Regions from separate parts of the Pseudomonas sp. LBUM1666 genome, predicted to be linked through region 2. Evidence: predicted binding sites of a transcription regulator. Region 2 holds the regulator's gene; each other region holds the start of a gene.
What was found. Region 2 encodes FliA, which starts transcription of late flagellar genes. Its sites were predicted from a motif close to CTAAAGTTTNNNNNNNNNNNGCCGNTAA; they were not measured.
Positions count from the first base shown of each region.

Region 1 (3,464 bases), 1.8 Mb from region 2:
TCGATGGCGGCGTTGAGCGCGAGCAAGTTGGTTTGCTGAGAGATGCCTTTGATCACATCCAGAATGTGCCCGATGTTGTCGGTGCTGGCGTTCAGGGTTTCGATCTGCGTGCAGGACAGGCTGATTTTCTGCGACAACTCGGTCATCGCCAGAATGGTTTTCTCCACCACCTGACGACCGTCATCGGCCTGCTCGCTCGCGCCGCTGGCGTGCTGGGAAGCATCGGCGGCGTTGCGGGCGATTTCCTGGGTAGCGGCGCCCAACTGGTTGATCGCCGCAGCCACACTGTTGGTGCGGGCACTTTGCTCGTCGGAGCCGACGATCGAAGCGTTGGACGAAGCCATCACCCGTTGCGACAGGTCGTGAACCTGGCGGGTTGCCGACGACACTTCGGAAATCGACGCGTGAATTCGCTCCACGAACTGGTTGAACGAACCGCCCAGTTCGCCGAATTCGTCTTTGCTTTCCACGGCCAGACGTCGAGTCAGATCGCCCTCACCTTGAGCAATGTCCTGCATCGCACGACCCATGGTGGTCAGCGGACGCATCAGCACGTTGATCAGCAGGCTCAGCAGCACGGCAATGGCCGTCACGGCGATGAACATCGCGATCAGCGCAGAAGTGCGGAACTGGCTGAGTGGTGCGTAGGCCTTGTTCTTGTCGATCGACAGACCGATGTACCACTCGGCATTCGGCAAACCACTGACCGGCGTGAACGAAAGAATACGGTCCTGCTTGTTCAGGGTGACTTCCTGATTGCCCTTCTCGATGCGCACACCGGCATTCGGGTAGATGTCCTTCAGGTTTTTCATCACCTGATCTTTGTCCGGGCTGACGATCACCTGACCGTCGGCGCTGACCAGGAATGCGTGGCCGATGCCACCGAAGTCCACCGAATTGATGATCTTCACCAGGGTTTCCAGGCTCAGGTCACCACCGACTACGCCGAGCAACTCGCCGTTCTTTTTCACCGGCAGGGCGATGGTCACCACCAGGCCACCGACGGCAGCCATGTAAGGCGGGGTCAGCATAGTCTTGTCGGCAGCCACGGCCTGTTTGTACCAGGGACGCTGACGCGGATCATAACCGTCAGGCATCTTCGCGTCCGGGCGCTGAGTGAACACGCCATTGGCCTGGCCCACGTAGGTGAACTGGAAGTTCGAGGTCAGGGCCGGTTGATTGACCAGCCCAGGGAGGTCGGCAGTGGCGCCTTGATGGGCGACGTTTTGCGCGAGGTTTTCCAGCACCAGCACGCGGCCGCTCATCCAGTTCTGCACGCTGCTGGCGGTCAGATCGCCGGCCTGCTGGACGCTTGATTCGAGGTTTTGACGGATGGTGTTTCGCTGCAGATAGTCGTTGTACAAAGTGAACAACGCAAAAGCCAGCACCACGACGCCGGAGGCGGCCAGAAGGATTTTATGGCTGAATTTGAGATTCATTTCATGGGACTTCTTATGCAAAAAGTGGGGATGCGTTCCGGGTTGCAACATTCCATGTAACAGCGCAGGCAGGGCTCTGGGGCCGCTCTACTTTGGTGCACGCATGTCTCCTCAGGCTTTCGGCACAAACCGGAGAAATCTTAGGCGTTTGTACGAAATGGTCGGCATTCCTGTCAGTTACCCGCCGAACGGCGTTCCAGAGCGGCTGATCAGTACTCTGAGTTTGCAGTACAGGCGTACTGACCAACCATTACAGCGCCACCCACCGTTATGACTACGTGGCGCTGCGCGGCTTCAACGATGGTTCGGTTCCGTCATCGGTGCTCTATGGTCGCAGCTCACCCGGCGGCCTGGTAGCCGCTAACCAGCAAGAGGCCGCTGTATGAGGCTATCACCAGGTCCAAGCCACGGTGGGCACTCAGGGTCAGCGCAGTATGGGTTTCGACTTCAGCGGCCCTGTGGACGACGACGAACTCATCGCCTATCGCCTGACAGGGCTGACGGATCAGTCCGACACACAGTTCGATCACAACAAAGAAAAACGCTTCGCCCTCGCGCCTACGGTGAGCATCGATTTTACCGAAGACACCTCGCTGACCCTCCAAGCGCATTTACAACACGACCCGGACGGTGGTTATCACGGTGGCGTGCCGGCCGACGGCACAATTCATCAGCGCAATGGGAATCGGATCTCCCCCCACTTCTTCGAGGGAGAACCGAGCATTGAGGGCTTCCCGCGCGATCAGCAGTCCCAGTAATGAGTTGAATCGTTATTACACCGGTGGCGATGAAAAACTTCATGCATTCATTGTCGATTACATGCTGCAAGCGGAGTTCTTCACCGGTGCAACCAAACACACTGTACTGATGGGCACGGACTACCAGCGTCGCAAAACCGTGGTCGACTGGACCAGCGGTGGTCTTGCACCGATTGATGCGTTCAACCCTGTGTATGGAAATTCGGATATCGAATTCTACAGTCCAACCAGTTACTTGCGTTGCTGAGAACAAACCGGCGTTTACCTGCTGGACCTGATCGAAATGGACCAGTGGCGCTTCTTGCTTGGTGTGCGCCAAGCCTGGGTCGAAACGTCCGATGAGAATCGGCTGGCTGAAACTGGCCGGCCTGAGGGCACTGAAATCAGTGACAAACACACCAAGCTGACTGGTCGCGCCGGGGCGTTGTATCTGTTCGATAACGGCATTGCGCCTTACATCAGCTACTCCGAGTCGTTCAACCCGAACTCCCCAAGGAGTCCTATGTGGCCTGATGTGCCAGTCTGAATTTCTGCTACCTGGGCGAAGAACGCAATGTCACCGCGACGGTAAGCTACCAGTTCTAATCCCTCGTCATTCCAACAAAGCCAGCGCCTGAATTCGGGGGCTGAGTTTGTCGTCTCTGTGGGAACATTCAACTGGTTTGGAGGATGGCGTTTCTGAGCGTTTAGCGAGCCCAAAACGACAAAACCCCTGTCTGCGTTAGCAGACAGGGGTTTCGGAATTCAATCTTGACGATGACCTACTCTCACATGGGGAAACCCCACACTACCATCGGCGATGCATCGTTTCACTGCTGAGTTCGGGATGGGATCAGGTGGTTCCAATGCTCTATGGTCGTCAAGAAATTCTGTGACCAGCCCGTTACAGCGTAACGTGCCAGAAAAATTGGTGACTTCTACTAAAACAAAACCCCTACCTGCATACGCAGATAGGGGTTTCGGAATTTAATCTTGACGATGACCTACTCTCACATGGGGAAACCCCACACTACCATCGGCGATGCATCGTTTCACTGCTGAGTTCGGGATGGGATCAGGTGGTTCCAATGCTCTATGGTCGTCAAGAAATTCGGGTACTGAGTCGTGGCCAGCTGGCCTCGCTTCAGCAAATTGGGTATGTGATAGCTTTCGGTGTTTTGTGAGTATCTCGAACTTTCGGTTCGTTTCGTCTTCACACACCGCAATCTGGCCTCTTTCGAGTTCACAAATTGCTTGGGTGTTATATGGTCAAGCCTCACGGGCAATT
Region 1 is NZ_CP166789.1:122,402-125,865, reverse strand. It holds gene ACA056_RS00615 (methyl-accepting chemotaxis protein) at 1-1,439, opposite strand, end outside; partial or broken gene ACA056_RS00610 (TonB-dependent receptor domain-containing protein) at 1,673-2,687, shown strand; rRNA gene rrf (5S ribosomal RNA) at 2,946-3,061, opposite strand; rRNA gene rrf (5S ribosomal RNA) at 3,168-3,283, opposite strand; rRNA gene ACA056_RS00595 (23S ribosomal RNA) at 3,442-3,464, opposite strand, start outside.
Region 1: the regulator FliA is predicted to act here: its motif matches at 1,556-1,583, upstream of ACA056_RS00615 (methyl-accepting chemotaxis protein).

Region 2 (3,464 bases):
GTTTTGGCAACCACCAGCCAGAAACAGGTTCTAACGGCCGCTTATCACAGTTACAAGCGTTGTGGGCTCGCTGGCTGCATCCTGACTAAACTGGATGAAACGGCAAGTCTGGGCGAGGTGTTGAGCTTGGCCATCAGTCATGAATTGCCGGTGGCCTACCTGACCGATGGCCCGCGGATTCCGGATGATTTGCATCTACCGCGTCGTCATCAGTTGGTCAGTCGCGCCGTCAGCGTGCAAATGCAAGAAGAACCCAGCGAAGAAGCCATGGCCGACATGTTCGCTGATATTTACCACAGCCCGACCAAGCAGGTCGGCTGAGGTATTAATGAACAGTTTTTGTACCTACATCGATGGTCTGCCATGCATTGTTCAGTTAGTGAACGCGCAGCCAGTAATGTGGCCTCCGTCTAAGTAAGACAAGGTAAAGAAAATTCATGGGCAGCATGCATCCCGTACAGGTGATCGCGGTGACCGGCGGCAAAGGTGGCGTCGGGAAGACTAACGTGTCAGTGAACTTGTCCCTGGCTCTAGCAGAGCTCGGTCGACGCGTCATGCTGTTGGACGCCGATCTGGGGCTGGCGAACGTCGACGTCCTGCTGGGACTGACACCCAAACGAACTTTGGCCGACGTGATCGAAGGCCGCTGCGAGCTGCGCGACGTACTGTTGCAGGGCCCTGGCGGCATTCGCATCGTCCCGGCCGCGTCCGGCACACAGAGCATGGTTCATTTGAGCCCGGCGCAACACGCCGGCCTGATCCAGGCGTTCAGCGATATCGGTGACAACCTCGACGTGCTGGTGATCGACACCGCGGCGGGCATTGGTGAATCGGTCGTCAGTTTCGTTCGCGCAGCGCAAGAAGTCTTGCTGGTGGTCTGCGACGAACCGACCTCGATTACCGACGCCTACGCACTGATCAAACTGCTGAACCGCGATTACGGCATGAACCGCTTCCGCGTCCTGGCCAACATGGCCCAGAGTCCGCAGGAAGGGCGCAACCTATTCGCCAAGTTGACCAAGGTCACGGATCGCTTCCTTGACGTCGCCTTACAATACGTCGGCGCGGTGCCTTACGACGAAAGCGTGCGCAAGGCTGTGCAGAAGCAGCGCGCCGTTTACGAAGCCTTCCCGCGGTCCAAGTGCTCACTGGCGTTCAAGGCCATTGCACAGAAGGTCGATACCTGGCCGCTACCTGCCAACCCGCGTGGGCACCTGGAGTTTTTCGTCGAGCGCCTCGTGCAACAAACCGCAGGACCTGTGCTATGACAGCCGGTGGCTATAACCTCTACAAGAAGTCGGCACGTGACGCGCAGTACGAGCTGATCGAGCGTTACGCGCCACTGGTTAAACGCATTGCCTACCACTTGCTGGCGCGTCTGCCAGCCAGTGTCCAGGTCGAAGACCTGATCCAAGCCGGGATGATCGGCCTGCTTGAAGTGTCGACCAAATACGACGCCAGCAAAGGCGCGAGTTTCGAGACGTACGCGGGCATTCGAATCCGCGGCGCGATGCTCGATGAAGTACGCAAGGGGGACTGGGCGCCACGTTCGGTCCACCGCAATACCCGGATGGTCAGCGACGCGATTCGCTCGATTGAAGCTAAAACCGGTCGTGACGCTAAAGATCACGAGGTTGCGGCCGAACTCCAATTGAGTCTCGACGATTATTACGGGATTTTGAACGACACCCTGGGCAGCCGGTTATTCAGTTTCGACGATCTGTTGCAGGACGGCGAACACGAAGGGCTGCACGAGGATGGCGCCAGTGCTCATCTCGAGCCGTCACGCGATCTGGAAGATGAACGCTTCCAGGCGGCGCTGGCGGACGCGATTGCCAATTTGCCGGAGCGTGAGCGACTGGTGTTGGCGCTGTACTACGACGAAGAGTTGAATCTCAAGGAAATCGGTGAGGTCCTGGGGGTCAGCGAATCTCGGGTCAGCCAGTTACACAGCCAGTGCGCGGCCCGTTTGCGGGGGCGTTTGGGGGAGTGGCGAGCGCGCTGAAGGCAGTGTGGGGACACTGCGAACGCGGCTGGTGGGGTGTTGAACCTTACCGGTCCCGATCTGTTGTGCTCCAGACAGTCATTGAGTGCTTTGCCGGATTGATTGAAATGGCGCGTCCAGGTGCTGGGCGCGTTTAAGACTGCTTGGAGGTCGAATTGGACAAGAACATGAAAATCCTCATCGTTGATGACTTCTCAACGATGCGGCGGATCATTAAAAACCTGTTGCGTGACCTTGGGTTCACCAACACGGTCGAGGCCGACGATGGCACTACCGCCATTCCGGTTCTCAACAGCGGCAGCATCGACTTTCTGGTAACAGACTGGAACATGCCTGGCATGACCGGTATCGACCTGCTGCGCCACGTGCGTGCCGATGAAAAGCTCAAGCACCTGCCGGTGCTGATGGTGACCGCTGAAGCCAAGCGCGAGCAGATCATCGAGGCAGCCCAGGCCGGTGTTAACGGCTATGTGGTCAAGCCCTTCACGGCCCAGGCGTTAAAAGAAAAAATCGAGAAGATTTTCGAACGCATCGGTTGATGTGCGAAGCCACTGCGCCACGGGGGAGCTATGGAGCATAACGAGTCTTCACAGGGCGATTTCGAATCGACTCTGAAAAAACACGCGGTCGAACTGGTCGAAAGCCTTGAAAAAGGCAGGTTCGGCGACGCTGTGCAACTGATCCATGAGCTCAATCAGACCCGTGACCGTGGCCTGTATCAGGAAGTGGGCAAGCTCACCCGCGAGCTGCATAGCGCGATCGTCAATTTCCAGATTGACCCGCACATGCCGCAAGCGGAGGAAGTCTCGCAGATCACGGATGCCACCGAGCGTCTGGGTTATGTGGTCAAGCTGACCGAGGCTGCTGCCAACCGCACCATGGACCTGGTGGAAAACGCCACGCCGCTGGTCAACGGCCTGAGCAACGAAGCCCAGGCCTTGAGCACCGATTGGGGACGGTTCATGCGTCGCGAAGTCGGGGCTGAAGAGTTCCGCGAACTGGCCCGGCGAGTCGACGGTTTCCTGACACGCAGCAGCGAAGACAATCGCGTTGTGTCGAGCAACCTCAACGACATTCTGCTCGCTCAGGATTACCAGGACCTCACCGGTCAGGTGATCAAGCGTGTGACCCAATTGGTCACCGAAGTTGAAAGCAACCTGCTCAAGCTCGTGCTTATGGCCAGTCAGGTGGACCGCTTTGCGGGCATCGAACATGACCGTGAAGCGATGCTGGCAGAAAAAGATCCGCAAAAACATCTCTCTCAGGGTGAAGGTCCGCAGATTCATGCCGATAAAAGAGAAGACGTTGTGTCCGGTCAGGACGATGTGGACGATTTGCTATCCAGTCTTGGATTTTAGGTTTTTAGGTTTTTAGACCTTTAGGAGCACCCCCTTAATGAGCTTCGGCGCCGATGAAGAGATCCTTCAGGATTTCCTGGTTGAGGCCGGCGAGATTCTAG
Region 2 is NZ_CP166789.1:4,565,698-4,569,161, reverse strand. It holds gene flhF (flagellar biosynthesis GTPase FlhF) at 1-321, shown strand, start outside; gene fleN (flagellar synthesis regulator FleN) at 438-1,268, shown strand; gene fliA (RNA polymerase sigma factor FliA) at 1,265-2,005, shown strand; gene ACA056_RS20885 (chemotaxis response regulator CheY) at 2,173-2,544, shown strand; gene ACA056_RS20880 (protein phosphatase CheZ) at 2,575-3,363, shown strand; gene ACA056_RS20875 (chemotaxis protein CheA) at 3,401-3,464, shown strand, end outside.

Region 3 (3,464 bases), 1.3 Mb from region 2:
TGGGGGAAGTCGAAGAGGGTGCGGATTGTAACGGCAGGCGCTGCCAAGTAGAACCGGCGTGCGCCGCCCTTTGTAGCAGGGGCTGTCGTTACACCCGGAACTGCTTGAGCAGCCCGTTCAACTGCTCACTCAATTCCTTCAGATGAACGCTGGCCACGCTCGACTGTTCGGCCGCCAACGCTGTGCTGTGGGACAAACCGGCCGCCTGAGTGACGTTCTGGTTAATGTCCTCGACCACATGCGCCTGTTGCAAGGTTGCGCTGGCGATGGAGGCGTTCAACCCGTTGAGGTTGCGCAGCGCCTGGCCAATGGCATTCAGGCTTGCACCGGCCAGGCCGGCCTGCTCGATAGTCAACTGCGATGCACGGCTGCTGTCGCCGATCACTTTGACCGCCGCTTCGGAGTGGCTTTGCAGGCGTTCGATCATCGACTGGATCTCGGCCGTGGACTTCTGGGTACGCTGGGCCAGCAGTCGCACTTCATCGGCCACCACCGCAAAACCGCGACCTTGCTCGCCGGCCCGGGCGGCTTCGATGGCTGCGTTGAGGGCCAGCAGGTTGGTTTGCTCGGCGATGGAACGGATCACTTCGAGAACGCTGCCGATCTGCGTGCTTTCGGCGGCCAGGGTACGAATCACTTCCACCGCCTGATCGATGGTCGACGACAGCTTGTCGATCTGTTGCAGGCTGCCATCAATGTTGACCTGACCTTGCTGCGCCTGAGACTCGGCATCGCGCATTTCGCTGGCGGCGTGCTCGGCGTTTTTCGCGACGTCATGTACGCCATACGTCACTTCATTGATTGCGGTGGCCACCAGTTCCATTTGCTGGGACTGTTGCTGACTGCGTTGCTGGGCCTGGGCGGCGTCGTTGCCCAGCTCACTGGAAGACTGGCCCAGGGCACTGGCGGACACTTGCAGTTCTTTGATCACCAGTCGTAGCTTGGCGGTGAAGGCGTTGAAGTGGCGTGCCAGTTGCGTGACTTCATCCTGGCCATGGGTGTCGAGGCTGCGGGTCAGGTCGCTCTCACCGCTGGCGATGTTGGCCATGGCGTTCACGGTTTCCTGCAGTGGACGCACGATGCTGCGGGCAATCAGGATGACCAGCAGCGCCATGATCAGGGCAATCACCAGCCCCACGAACGATGCTTTCCAGACCTGGCCATAGAACTCGGCCTGCATGTCATCGATGTACACGCCAGAACCGATCACCCAGCCCCAGGGTTCGAAAAGTTTGATATAGGAAGTTTTTTCTACCGGCGCGCTGGCGCCCGGTTTCGGCCAGCGATAGTCGACGGTGCCGGCACCCTTGGTCTTGGCGACGGCGACCATTTCGTTAAACAGGGCAAAACCGTCGGGGTCGCGGATCGCCGAGAGGTTCTGGCCATCAAGTTTCGGGTTGGCCGGGTGCATGATCATCACCGGCGTCAGGTCATTGATCCAGAAGTAGTCATTCTGGTCATAACGCAGACCGCGAACGGCGCTCAGAGCCTGCTTCTGCGCAGCATCGCGGGTGAGCGTGCCGGCGGTTTCGAGGTCGTGGTAATAGGTCAGAATGCCACTGGCGGTTTGCACCACATGCTGGGTTTTCTGAGCCTTGGCGTGGTACAGGTCATCGTGAATCTGCTTGAGCATCAAGATGCCCAACGTCATTAGCATCAGGACGGCCACGATCAAGATGAGCCACAAACGTCGGCTGATCGACATACTGCGCAAGCTGTTCATAACGCTGTCACTCCGATTTCTTTTTCTTGTAATAAATGATCGCCAGCATCCAACCACACTTTGCCAATCGGTCATATCCGACCCAAGTCCAATAACGCGGCAGCGTTAATCAGACTTGTCTGATAGGATTTCGGCCCCGCACGGAAAAACCTGAATCCAAGTTGATTTTTCACGGAATTTTTATGGTTTCGTCTGGATCCTGTGCGCGCGGTGCAGCAGCGACGCTGATCGCAGTCAACGTTCTGAAAAAATATTAACGGGGCATGCCGTGGCGCATCGCTTCTTGGGGGATTGATGGATCTTTGGACTGCCTTTTCGGCATTGATTCTTGGGGTTGTAGAAGGGCTGACGGAGTTTTTGCCGATATCCAGTACCGGGCACCAGATCATTGTGGCTGACCTGCTCGACTTCGGTGGCGAGCGGGCCATGGCCTTCAACATCATTATCCAGTTAGGCGCGATCCTGGCGGTGGTGTGGGAGTTCCGCCGCAAGATCTTCGACGTGGTCATCGGTTTGCCGACCCAGCCGAGCGCTCGACGCTTTACCGTGAACCTGCTGATCGCCTTCCTGCCGGCCGTGGTATTGGGGGTGATTTTCGCTGATCTGATCCACGAGTATCTGTTCAACCCGATCACCGTGGCCACGGCGTTGGTCGTGGGCGGTATCGTCATGCTGTGGGCTGAGCAGCGTCAGCATGAAGTGCATGCCCAAACCGTCGACGAAATCACCTGGAAAGACGCACTGAAAGTTGGCTTTGCCCAGTGCCTGGCAATGATTCCCGGGACCTCGCGTTCCGGCTCGACGATCATTGGCGGTTTGCTGTTCGGCTTGTCGCGCAAGACCGCCACAGAGTTTTCTTTCTTCCTGGCGATGCCGACCATGGTCGGCGCGGCGGTGTACTCGGGCTACAAGTATCGCGACCTGTTCGTTCCGTCTGATTTTCCGGTGTTCGCGATCGGTTTCGTCACGGCGTTCATCTTCGCGATGATTGCCGTCAGAGCCTTGCTCGTGTTCATCGGTAGCCACAGCTATGCGGCGTTTGCCTGGTATCGCATCGCGTTCGGCCTGGTCATCCTGGCCACCTGGCAGTTCGGCTGGGTCGACTGGACCGCGGTCAAGCCATGAATGACGCCAGCGCGCGCAACAACCCCGGACGCAAACCCGCAGGAGAGCTTCGCAATCTTCAGCTGAAATTGTTGGTGTTTGCGGTCCTGTGCGCGCTGCCGCTGTTTGGCTCGATGTCGTTGTGGCTGCGCGGGGTTTCCGTGATTCCCTTGGCTGCGTACGGGGTCGTCAGCCTGCTGGCGTTCTTGCTGTACTGGAGCGACAAACGCAAGGCGCGCGCCGACCATTGGCGCATACCGGAGAACGTGTTGCATGCGGTGGAACTCGCCGGGGGCTGGCCGGGCGCCTTACTGGCGCAGCAGCTGTTTCGGCACAAGACGCGCAAAGTGTCGTTTCAGCTGTTGTTCTGGATGATCGTGCTGCTGCACCAGGTGTTCTGGATCGATCAATTGTTTCTGGGTGCAAATCTGCTGGCGCTGTTTTAAAGCAGCAGTCCGACCTGGGTGCGTTTGGGTAACTTGCTCACCACCAATTGATGGGAACGCTGCAACAAGCCTTGCAGCTCTTCAGGGCCCAACGGGTAGGGCGTTTCCATGATGATCCACTGAGCCCGCGCCAAATACGGCGCCGGGCGGATTCCCGGGCGGTCGCAATGACCGAGAAACAAGTCCTTGTC
Region 3 is NZ_CP166789.1:3,271,887-3,275,350, reverse strand. It holds gene ACA056_RS14820 (methyl-accepting chemotaxis protein) at 89-1,723, opposite strand; gene ACA056_RS14815 (undecaprenyl-diphosphate phosphatase) at 2,018-2,848, shown strand; gene ACA056_RS14810 (DUF1294 domain-containing protein) at 2,845-3,273, shown strand; gene ACA056_RS14805 (MmcQ/YjbR family DNA-binding protein) at 3,270-3,464, opposite strand, start outside.
Region 3: the regulator FliA is predicted to act here: its motif matches at 1,851-1,878, upstream of ACA056_RS14820 (methyl-accepting chemotaxis protein).

Region 4 (3,464 bases), 3.0 Mb from region 2:
CTTCCGGTGTCGGCGCCACTTCTGCCAGCACTTTCTCGACGTCGATGATTTCGACTAACTGATTGTCGACCCGAGTCACAGCCGTCAGGTAATGATCGCGTCCCGTGCCCTTGGGTGGCGGATGAATCTCCTCCCAATTCATGTTGACGATGCGTTCCACCGACCGCACCAGGAAACCCTGGGTCTTGGTGTTGTACTCCGTGATGATCACGAAGGGATTGCTTTGATCTTTCAACGCACCGGAGCCGGTCGCCATGGCCAGATCAAGAATCGGAATGGTCGCCCCCCGAATATTTGCCACACCGCACACGACAGGACTGGATTTTGGCATCAGCGTCAGTTTGGGGCATTGCAGCACCTCCCGAACCTTGAACACGTTGATCCCATACAGCTGCTGGCCGTCGAGACGGAACAACAACAGCTCAAGGCGATTCTGCCCTACCAGTTGCGTGCGCTGGTTTACCGCATCCATTACACCAGCCATGCACAGACTCCTACACCAACGCTTAAGTGTGTTGCGACGCGCATTCATCACTAAACGGCACGGCGCTTGCTTTTTAACTCTTATGAACACAGAACCGACATTTTTCCGACGCCTGACATCAAACGCCCGCAAATTGCTTTGCGCGGTGTCGGCCGTCTGCCTGTTCAACGCTGGCAGCCCTGCCCTTGCTGACGCGGTTACCTTGCCTGACATGCTTATCGGCGTCACTCAGGGCTTTCTTGAATTCACCGTAGAAGACTATCTGGCCACCAGTCAAACGGAAGGCCGCTACGAGATCGAGGTCAAGCAGCTTGATCCGCGGCTGCGCATGCCCATGTGCGACAAGGAATTGACAGCGTCCCTGGAGAGCCCGGCCACGCCGCTGGGCCGGGTTACGGTCAAGGTCCGCTGCGAGGGCGCGTCGCCCTGGACGGTCTTCGTACCCGCTCAAGTGCGCCTGTTTCGCGACATTGTAACCACCACCCGCCCGCTGCGACGCGCCGGTATCGTCGAGCCCCAGGATGTGACCCTGCGCGAGCGTGACATCAGCCTGATCAGCCAGGGTTACCTGACTTCCGTCGACCAGGCGATCGGGCAGAAACTTACCCGACCAATGGTCGCCGACCAGGTCATGACCCTGGTGCACATGGAACAGGCAGAAGTCATCAGCAAGGGCGACCAGGTGGTGATTACCGCCCGTAGTGGAACGCTCAGCGTGCGCATGCCGGGTGAAGCGCTGTCCAACGGCGGCTTGCGCGAACAGATTCGGGTGAAAAACCTCAACTCCCAGCGGGTCATCAAGGCACAAGTCATCGCGCCCGGCCAGGTGGAAGTGGCCATGTAGAACACTGGCGCGCCACTCGACTGTTCCCTAGACTGTGCCCTATGCAGGGCAAGCGCTGACGCGCGCAAGCTCATTGATAATTGGGCCTAAAGTTTTTCCGGGTATGGCCGAAAACATGGCAAGCGTCCAAATACCCAGAGGTTTTTTGTCATGGTCATCGATTTCAGCCGTTTAAACAGTTCCTCGTCACTTACCGGTAGTACACGTACCAGCACCGCGAAGGAAACCGCCGAAGCCGGCAAACCCGCACCGCTGAATACCCCGGCCGAACAGGCCAGTACCGTTAAAAGCGGGGAATCGGTACATCTCAGCAATGAGGCTCAACAGTTGCAGAAGGTCACTGACAAGCTGCGCGATCAGCCTGCCGTCGACAACGCCCGCGTGGCCGAGTTGAAAGCAGCGATTGCCGATGGCAGCTACAAAGTCGACAGCAACCGTGTAGCCAGCAAACTGCTCAACTTCGAAGCCCAGCGCTAGGCCAAGGCCTGCGCCAGGCTTTTGGACGCTTAAAACCCAAGGCCAGCCATGCACGACACTAATTTACTGCAACTGATCACCGACGATTTCGCTCCAGCACAGCACTTGCTGGAGTTACTGCAAACCGAGTCCCTCGCCTTGCACGGTCGCGACATGCCACTGCTCGAAGAGATTCTGGCGCAGAAACAGGCATTGATCATTTTGCTCGATCAGCATGGCCGCAAGCGCAGTGAAATCCTCGACAGCCTCAACCTGCCGACCAATCGCGACGGCCTGGAGCAACTTGCCAGCCATTCGAGCATTGGCGCTCAGCTGTTGGAGCAGAGCGATGTATTGACCGATCTTCTGGCTCAGTGCCAGGCGGCCAACGTCAAGAATGGCCAGTCGATCCTGGTACAACAGGCCGCGACGGCCAATCAGCTGAAAATCCTCAACGGCGGTGAGCCGCCAGCGCTCTACGATGCGCGCGGATCAACCTCCATGCTTGCGAAGCCACGCCCGCTCAGTCAGGCTTGAGCCTGCTGAAAAGCGCGCACTATCAAGACGCGCAACATGCTGGCAATATGCTGGCCAGTCGTAGTCATATTTGTCTGGAGATTGATGAACCGTGTTCAATGCCTTAAGCGCGGAAGATGCTCCGCAGCCACCCAAGGTGCTCACCACGCCCCTTGAGATCTCCGGCAACCTGCGTCAGCTGCAAGACAGCCACGATCCGCTGATCATCACGTTCCATGAGCGCAGCCAGCGCTTCCAGAGTTATCTGGTGGACCTTGACCGTGAAAGCAACATGATGGCCCTGGATGAAATGATTCCCCGCGACGGTGAACGCTTCCTGCTGGCTGGCGAACCATTCAAGGTCGAAGGCTTTCATGACGGCGTGCGTATTGCCTGGGAAAGCAACGGCCCGTTGACCATCGACGAATCCGGTGGCGGTCGCTGCTACCGTGGCGCCCTGCCCGCCGAGGTGGTTTACCACCAGCGTCGTAATGCATTCCGCGCAGCGTTGAAGCTGGCACAACTGGTCAACGTCGATCTGGGTGGTGAAAAGCTCAAGTCGCCGATCAGCGGCAAGCTATTGGACATCTCCGCCACCGGCTGCAAGTTGCGCTTCGAAGGCGACATCACGGACAGCCTGCAACTGGGCCAGGTCTATGACCGCTTCGTCGCCGCCCTGCCCTTTGGCAACATGACGGCACCCGTCGAGCTGCGTTACCTGCACTTCGAAGAAAGGATCTCCATCACCTTCGCCGGCGTACGCTTTCACAACATGAGCGGGCTGGTGCAGCGGCAGGTCGAGCGGTTCGTCTATCAGCTTCAGCGCGAAGCGCGGCGCTTCGACAAAGACGACATGTAATAAGACACTTCAATAGAAAACGGGCAGTCCCTTGCGGTGACTGCCCGTTTTTTTATGCGTTGTTTTTATGCTTAAGGCCTGGCCTCGGTAAAACTTTGCTCGCGAGGTGCATCAGGGTCTTCGGGCGGCGGATCGGTTTCGGGCTCTGATTCAGGTTCCGGGTCCGGCTCTGGGTTGATCGGGTTCTGCATCTGGTCTTGCACCACCTGCTCATCGACCCGCGGATCAAGGCAAGCGACCAACGGCGAACTCGACATACTGTCCGGCATGGCGACGTGATGCAGCGGCGCATCGTCGACCTGATG
Region 4 is NZ_CP166789.1:1,516,611-1,520,074, reverse strand. It holds gene ACA056_RS06860 (chemotaxis protein CheV) at 1-484, opposite strand, end outside; gene flgA (flagellar basal body P-ring formation chaperone FlgA) at 567-1,328, shown strand; gene flgM (flagellar biosynthesis anti-sigma factor FlgM) at 1,479-1,805, shown strand; gene ACA056_RS06845 (flagella synthesis protein FlgN) at 1,854-2,321, shown strand; gene ACA056_RS06840 (flagellar brake protein) at 2,413-3,159, shown strand; gene ACA056_RS06835 (MFS transporter) at 3,231-3,464, opposite strand, start outside.
Region 4: the regulator FliA is predicted to act here: its motif matches at 1,415-1,442, upstream of flgM (flagellar biosynthesis anti-sigma factor FlgM).